DNA from 2 places in the Pseudoalteromonas lipolytica genome. Region 1 is predicted to be linked to the other one. Evidence: predicted binding sites of a transcription regulator. Region 1 holds the regulator's gene; the other holds the start of a gene.
What was found. The regulator sigma-54, encoded in region 1, starts transcription at its own class of promoters, with help from an activator protein. The targets are predictions, from matches to a motif close to GTTGGCACGNNNNTNGNNT.
Positions count from the first base shown of each region.

Region 2: a site for sigma-54 is predicted at 1,842-1,860, ahead of D0907_RS03790 (EF-hand domain-containing protein). Genes of this name have one in related genera too.

Region 1 covers NZ_CP032090.1:518,767-523,163, reverse strand. The annotation lists gene lptA (lipopolysaccharide transport periplasmic protein LptA) at 1-301, shown strand, start outside; gene lptB (LPS export ABC transporter ATP-binding protein) at 298-1,023, shown strand; gene D0907_RS02435 (RNA polymerase factor sigma-54) at 1,138-2,634, shown strand; gene hpf (ribosome hibernation promoting factor) at 2,661-2,948, shown strand; gene ptsN (PTS IIA-like nitrogen regulatory protein PtsN) at 2,952-3,404, shown strand; gene rapZ (RNase adapter RapZ) at 3,405-4,253, shown strand; gene D0907_RS02415 (HPr family phosphocarrier protein) at 4,263-4,397, shown strand, end outside.
Region 2 covers NZ_CP032090.1:811,862-816,258, reverse strand. The annotation lists gene D0907_RS03800 (hypothetical protein) at 1-123, opposite strand, end outside; gene D0907_RS03795 (HAMP domain-containing sensor histidine kinase) at 125-1,582, opposite strand; gene D0907_RS03790 (EF-hand domain-containing protein) at 1,895-2,122, shown strand; gene D0907_RS03785 (EF-hand domain-containing protein) at 2,132-2,359, shown strand; gene D0907_RS03780 (EF-hand domain-containing protein) at 2,478-2,711, shown strand; gene D0907_RS03775 (EF-hand domain-containing protein) at 2,716-2,949, shown strand; gene D0907_RS03770 (amidohydrolase) at 3,055-4,397, shown strand, end outside.

The DNA of each region.
Region 1 (4,397 bases):
AGGCACGGTTGAATTAATTATTGCCACAGGAAAGCCCGCTTACTTTGAAGAAAAACAAGCTGACGGCACTATTATGAGCGCCAGTGCTGAAGAAGTTCGATACGATGTTGCTAAACGCTTATTAACACTCGTTGGCAATGCACAAGTGACTCAAGCAGGCCAAAAAGTCAGTGCCAAGAGCATTACATACGATATGGAACAGCAACTGATAAGTGCCGAGAAAGATGAAAACTCGACCGATCGTGTACACACTATTTTAGTGCCTGTTGATAACAAAAAGAACGATGAAGGCCAGCCATGAGCACACTAAAAGCAGAGCTATTAGCTAAAAGCTATAAGGGTCGCCAAGTTGTAAAAAATGTAGGCCTTGAGGTAGAAGCTGGCAGCATTGTCGGTTTACTTGGGCCAAATGGCGCAGGTAAAACAACCACCTTTTACATGATTGTGGGATTAGTGCCCAGTGACAAAGGTAAAATAAGCATTGATGATAACGACATCACCTTATTGCCAATGCACAGCCGCGCTCGCTTAGGTATTGGCTATTTGCCACAAGAATCATCGATTTTTAGAAAACTGACTGTTTATCAAAACTTAATGGCCATTTTAGAGACCCGTAAAGATCTCAATAAACAAGGCCGCGAAGAAACACTTAACAGCTTACTTGATGAATTTAGCATTCAACACATTCGTGACAGCCAAGGTATGGCATTGTCAGGGGGTGAACGCCGTCGTGTTGAAATAGCACGCGCACTGGCCGCTGACCCTAAATTTATTTTGCTCGATGAGCCTTTTGCTGGTGTTGATCCTATTTCAGTGTTAGATATAAAGAAAATTATTGAGCACTTAAAAAATCGTGGTATTGGTGTATTAATTACTGACCACAATGTGAGAGAAACCCTTGATGTTTGTGAAAAAGCCTACATTGTTTCTCATGGGGAGCTAATTGCATCAGGTACACCTGAACATGTGTTAGCCGACCAAACTGTACGCGATGTGTATCTAGGCGAGCAATTCAGGCTTTAAATACGCCACCGACTAGAGCATCTGCTAGACTTATAACAATGACAATAAATCAAATAAATAGTTAACGGCATCGTGCTATTGTTTGATAAGACTAAAAAGGATTGTTAGGGATACATGAGGCAATCATTACAGCTGCGCATGGGCCAGCAACTTACAATGACTCCACAACTGCAACAGGCTATCCGTTTGTTGCAGCTCAGTACATTGGATCTCCAGCAAGAAATTCAAGAAGCGTTAGACTCTAACCCTTTGCTTGAAGTTGAAGAAGCAGATTATGCAGAAGAGAGTATTGGCAAGAACGAGCAGAAAGCCGAATCTGACGATACCCAACTAAGCGCGTCGGCTGACGAAGCTGCAAGCGAGTACGAGCAAGAAAGCAGTGATGCCCTCAACAAAGACACCGTAAGTGACGACTTAGCAATGGATGTTACGTGGGATGAGTACATGAGTGCTGCCCCATCAAGTTCCTCAGGTCCAATGCCTGAAGATGAATCAATTTACCAAGGCGCATCAACCGAAACTCTCCACGAATACCTAATGTGGCAGTTACAACTGACTCCATTCAGCCCAACAGACGAAGCGATTGCCGTTGCGATTGTTGAGGCAATTGATGATTCGGGTATTTTAACCGTAAGCTGCGAAGACATTGTTGAAAGCTTCAATCAAAATAACGATGAAGAAGAAATCGAACTTGATGAAGTCGAAGCTGTCTTAAAAAGAATCCAATTATTCGATCCTGTCGGTATTGGCGCCCGTAGTTTACAAGAATGTTTGTGTATTCAATTACGCCAATTCGATGCTGACACCCCCTATTTAGCTGAAACTAAAATGGTGTTATCAGAACATATTGAATTATTAGCGAGTCGTGACTATCGCACTTTGATGAAAAAGACTAAGCTTAAAGAAAGTGAGCTGAAAGAAGTCATGACATTGATCCACAGCTTAAATCCAAAGCCTGCGGATACCATTGTTAGAGAAGAGTCTGAATACGTGATACCCGATGTATCCGTAAAAAAAATAAAAGGCCGTTGGGTAGTTGAACTAAACCCAGACTGCATGCCGAAAATCAGAGTGAATAGCCACTATGCGGCGATGTCACGTTCTGTAAAATCAAGCAGTGATAGCCAATTTATTCGCTCTCATTTACAAGAAGCAAAATGGTTTATTAAAAGCTTAGAAAGCCGTAATGACACGTTATTAAAAGTGACTAACTGTATTGTTCAACAACAACAGGCTTTCTTTGAACATGGTCCTGAGGCCATGAAACCCATGGTATTAAATGATGTCGCAGAAATGGTCGAAATGCATGAATCAACAATTTCGCGAGTAACAACACAAAAATACATGCATACCCCGCGGGGAATTTTTGAGTTGAAATATTTCTTCTCCAGCCATGTAAGCACTGAAAATGGGGGTGAGTGTTCATCTACGGCAATTCGCGCTTTAATCAAAAAGCTAATCGCCGCAGAAAACACAGCTAAACCATTGAGTGATAGCAAAATTGCAGATATATTGGCTGAGCAAGGAATTAAAGTAGCTAGACGGACAATAGCAAAATATCGAGAGTCTCTAGCAATACCTCCGTCGAATCAGCGTAAGAGTCTGATTTAGACGTTTTACATAGAAGGAAAATGCTTATGCAACTAAATTTAACTGGTCGTCATGTAGAAATCACAGATTCATTAAGAGACTATGTAAACACCAAGTTTGCGAAACTAGAAAGGCATTTTGACCACATTAATAATGTTCATGTCATTCTAGATGTAGAAAAACTAAGCCAAAAAGCAGAAGCAACTTTACATGTAAACGGAGGCGAGTTATTTGCCTCTACTGAACACCAAGATATGTATGCAGCCATCGACTCGTTAATCGATAAACTTGATCGTCAAGTAATTAAACACAAAGAGAAATTAGCTCGACACTAAATTATGAAACTTAGTTCACTTACTAACCAGGACTGCAGCAAAGCTGCGGTCCTTTTTAATAGCAAAAAAAGAATTCTCGAATTTATCAGCGAACTGGCTCATGAGCAGCTCCCTCATTTATCTCAGCAAGATATACTCAATGCCCTATTGAACAGAGAAAAATTGGGCAGCACGGGTATTGGCCGAGGTATTGCGATTCCACATGGTCGTATGAGCGGTGCAGATCAGCCACACGCATTTGTAATTGTGAGTGAGTCACCTATAAATTTTGATGCAATTGATAATCGTCCAGTGGATATTTTTGTCGCACTCATCGTACCAGATGGTGACTGTCAACTTCATCTAAAGACCTTATCAACAATTGCTGATAGACTTAAAGACAAAGAATTTTGTAAACAGCTACGCAGTGCTAAAACAGATAGTGATCTGTTTAAAGTCATTGCATCAGAGGCATAAATGGAATTAATTATTATCAGCGGTCGCTCTGGTTCAGGTAAATCGGTCGCTTTACGAGTACTTGAAGACTTAGGCTATTACTGCGTTGATAATATTCCTGTAAACCTACTTCCTTCGTTAGTACGCAGTGTGTCAGATAATTACGACAAAATTGCTGTAAGTATCGATGTGCGTAACCTGCCGAAAGAACAGCAAGAATTTAACGATATTCTTGAGTATTTACCGGGCTTTGCAAAACCCACGTTGTTTTATTTAGATAGTGATGATCAAACACTAATCAAACGGTTCTCTGAAACTCGCCGCTTACACCCATTATCGATTGACTCGCTGCCGCTTGATTTAGCGATTAAACAAGAAAAAGTATTACTGGATGTTTTGATCACCCGTGCCGATTTTATGATTGATACGACCGATCTCAGCGTGCATCAGCTTGCCGAATCTATTCGCGAAAAAATACTGGGTAAAAAAGACAAAAAGCTCATTATTACTTTTATGTCGTTTGGCTTTAAGCACGGCATTCCAAAAGAAGCTGATTACGTATTTGATGCTCGCTTTTTACCGAATCCACACTGGGAACCGGATCTAAAACCACTGACAGGCTTAGACCAACCAGTAAAAGATTACCTTGCTAGTCACAGCATAGTGCAAAAGTTTACATGGCAAATTCAAACCTTTGTACAAACATGGCTCCCTCACTTAGAGCGAAATAATCGCAGTTATTTAACCATTGCGATTGGCTGCACAGGTGGACAACATCGCTCGGTTTACTTAGCGCAAACCATTGGTGAGAGCTTTTCGAAAAGTCACGCAAACGTGAAAATACGCCACCGCGAGCAAGATACCCAATAGGCAACGACGATGCATGCTGAAGACACTTTTTTAATCCAAAATAAGCTTGGTTTACATGCACGAGCAGCCACGGTTTTGGCACAACTTGCACTGCAATTCGATGCTAAAATAACGCTTTACCAAGACGATAAAGAAGCCGAAGGC
Region 2 (4,397 bases), 290 kb from region 1:
TGGTGTTAGCTGTGTTTTATGCTCTTTTTGTGCTGTCGATGATGTTGGCTGTGTTAAGGCACACCCGGTCAAAAATACAACGAGTACAGCGGGTATAAAACTGGCTTTATTTACGAAGCCCATATCAGTTAACTCCTTGGGTTACTTGAATTGGTAATGTCACTGTAAATCGACAGCCTTGCGGTTCATTATCAGCAATATTAAGTGTGCCTCTCAGTTGCTCAACCGTTTCTTTCACTATTGTGAGGCCAAGACCACTGCCCATTTCAGTTTGCTCTTTGGCATTTTTCCCCTGATAAAAGGCACCAAAAACAGCGGTCTTTTCAGAATCAGCAATGCCTTTACCGACATCACTGACCGTCACTTGAAGCTGAGTGTGTTTATAACGCGCTTCGACCGTGACAACGCCTTGTTCAGGTGAAAATTTCAAGGCATTGGAAATGAGTTGCACAAGCATCATTTCTAACAACTCGGAAGAAATATACATCGCTTTTGAGGGGAGTTCATTTACCCATATTAACGACTGATTTCGCGCAATTAAACGATGTTCAAAGTGACGCTCAATATTCGATTTCATACTATTGAAGTTAAGCTCTGTGACACTCTCTTTACTGGTACGAATCGCGTTATAATTTAATAAGCTTTCAATCATCACTCGTAAACGCGCCATACTCTGTGTAATTAGCTCAAGGACAGCTTGCTGCTCGCTATTAATTGGGCCAACAATTTCATCCGCGAGTAAATCAGTGCCTTCAACCATAGAGGCAAGCGGTGTTTTTAATTCGTGAGTAACATGACGTAAAAAGGTGTCTTTTTGTTGCTCTAGCATATGCAGCTGCGCTTGCACCCACTCTAATTTATTACCTAACTCAACTAGCTCCGATGAGCCTCGTACAGAAATTTTCTGCTGCCAATGACCTTGACCTAGTTTATCTATTACACTTGTTAGTTCACCTAAACGGCCACTGATCCGCCATAAAAACCCACCACTTACTAATAATGTGAGTGGAATTAATGCAATCAACCAGTTTATAAACGACGCTTGAAGCGCCTTTAATTGCTGTTGATTCTTTGTGATCCGTAATTCATTTTGATCACGTAGCCACACCGTTTGCTCTGCAATAAGTTTGCTTGCTGGGGCAAATAATTCACCATCTTGTTTTTGCTCTGCAACTAAGTGTTGCTGGGCAAAGTTGAGTACTTCTGCCAATTGCTGCCACTGCGCCACATACTCTGTCGATGGACTAAGAAAAATAAGCTCATCAATACTTTGCAGCGATGACTGCCACTTATTTTCAATTAAGGTATCGAGTGATTCACTTTTTAAAACCCAATTTTGTCTTGTTGCTCTTTCTAGGCTATTTAAATCTTGTTTTAAACTATTAAACGCCTTTGTAACTAAATAATTATCGCTGACAATTTTTTGTGTCACAGCCAATTGTTTATTCAGTGCGTTTAAAAACACGATCACAACCAACGATAAAGGCAGCAAAGACAACAAAGTGCTAAAGACAAACTGGCCAATTAAACTGGGCCGCCAATCGAGCGCATGTTTAAATTTATTCGCAACGAGACCTTGCATACTGATCCTTTTCAACGTGACAGAAGATGATTATTAGATAAATAACTTAGACACTCGCTGAATCCAGCCTATATAACAGCACTTTTTAACCAATAAATGCTTTTTTGTTGCTAATCAGCAACAATATAACTCTCTGTTTTAAAATGAATAATCCTTTAGAACCCAAAAAACGTTGCAAAAAAGACACAACTCTTTGTAAGTATTGCTGAGCAAACCACTCAGAAAACAATTAAACCATTGATATTAAACACATTTTAAAGTTGGCATTGTTTTTGTTAATACCGTAATAAGTTATAGATTTTAGGAAACAAAATGAAAACGATGGCCTGTATTTCAATCATGCTTGCCAGCTTAGTATCAATAAGCTCATACGCGCTTGATCTCAACGAGACGTTTAATGAACTTGATAAAGACAGTAATGGCGCGCTAAGTGAGTCTGAAGCATCTGAGGACGCACTGTTACATGGCAATTTTTCTCAAATTGATAGTAATGAGGATGGCCAAATTTCATTTCCAGAGTTTCAGTCGTTTATTCTATAGGAGATTGTTATGAAACAACTTATCGCTGCCTTTTCGCTGATATTTTTGGCTATCAGTGCGACCGTTTTGGCATCTCAAATGGATGTTCGTTTTACTAAGTTTGATAGCAATGCAGACAATGCAATTTCACTTTCTGAAGCTAATGAACACCCTGAGCTAATTAAGCAATTTACTGATCTTGATACAAATAATGATCAGCGATTATCTGAACAAGAGTTTGAAAAATTCAAACCTTAACCTCTTAAAGTGCTTGCCATAATCCCAGAGGGAGCGTGTAAACGGATTTAAATTTTGGGATTTAAATTATGGCAAGCACTTTTCCCAAAAAGGATTTTACTTTCTGAGGAGTTTTATTATGAAAATTGCGACACTTGCTTCATTCACTTTAATTACTATAAGCTTCAATACCTTAGCATTAGATGTTAAGCAGCGATTTGATCATTTAGACAAAGATAAAAATGGTTATTTAAGTGTTGAAGAGCTTGCATCTCAGCCACACTTGCAAAAGCACATGGCTAAATGGGATACAGACAACGATCAGCAAATATCACTCCTTGAATTTAAGCACTACTTAACAAACAAGAGTTAAAGCAATGTCAAAATACACTTTCGCCAGTCTTATAATCTGTGGTTTATATAGCAGTATGGTTTTTGCAACAGAAAGTATTGGAGAAAAATTTAAACAACTCGATCGTAATGAAGATGGCTTCTTAAGCCGTTCTGAATCTGCACGAGACCCCGCTCTGTGGTCTCGTTTTAAAAGTTACGACAGCGATAAAGACAATAAGTTATCGTTTGCTGAATTTAATGAATATGCTAGCAAATAATGCTGAGGGTGCGAGTCACCCTTTTGCACGTTTTAATTACCTAATTATTTGCAGTTTACAACAACTCTGATACTGTTTTTATAAATCAATAAAAATAAGAATAGTATGAAACTCATTATCAGCTTACTCGCAACTGCATCGATATCTTGCTTCGCTAACACCACCGTTATTTATAACGTAAATGGTTACACACCAACCTATCAAGGTCAGACACAGCAATTTTCAACCTTAGTCTTTAAAGATGGAAAAGTTGTCAAAACAGGCGATGATTCCCTTAAGGCTAGTTTTCCTGATGCGACAACGATCGATGGTAAAAAGGCAACACTGCTGCCCGGGCTTATTGATGCACATGGTCATATAATTGGGCTTGGCAATAACTTGTCACAACTGGATGTTAGAAATACCCAATCTGTCGATATGGTCGGTAAAATGTTGGCCGAATTCGCTAAAGATAAACAAGGTTGGATAATTGGCCGAGGCTGGAACCAAGAACATTGGCCTGGCGGTCAATTTCCTACGGCAGCAGATTTAGACAAATACGTAAAAGACAAGCCTGTTGTGCTGTCTCGCGTTGATGGTCATGCCGTGTGGGTCAATTCAAAAGCAATGGCGTTGGCTGGCATAACGGCGCAAACAGATACGCCCTCTGGAGGCGAAATAATTAAACTTCCTTCGGGTCAGCCATCAGGGGTGTTTATTGATAAAGCAGAAACATTAGTAACGCAACACATCCCCAAGACAGATCACGCGAGTATCAATCGCGCACTTGATAACGCTGGTAATCACCTACTCAGTTTAGGCATTACATCAGCACACGATGCAGGTATAGACTACGATACGTGGCAAGTGTATAAACAGCGTGCAGAACACAATAACCTGCCTGTTAGAATTGTTGCTATGCTCAGTGCTGGCGATCCAAAGCTCGAAACCATGCTTAAAGCTGGTCGCTATAAAGATATGAACGACATGCTCTCCATTGGCAGTGTAAAAGTCTATGCAGATGGTGCATTAGGCAGTCGAGGCGCTGCATTAATTAATGAGTACGCTGATCGCAAAAACCATCATGGCTTAATGCTCGAAACGCAAGAAAAGCTTGAACAACTATTTACCTTAAGTTTTTCACACGGCTTTAGCGCGAATACCCATGCGATTGGCGACCAAGCTAATAAAACCGTTTTAGATGCTTATGAAAATGTCTTCAAGAAATCGGGAGGCATTTTATTACGGAACCGCATTGAACACGCGCAAATTGTGTCGCCAAACGATATTCCTCGCTTTAAAGCGTTAAAAATTATTCCTTCCATGCAGCCTGTTCATGCGACTTCTGATATGCACATGGCTGAGCAACGTCTGAACGAAACACAGTTGACGGGTGCCTATGCGTGGAAAACATTTTTATCACAAGGCTCCATTATTGCGGCAGGCTCTGATTTCCCCGTTGAACTTGC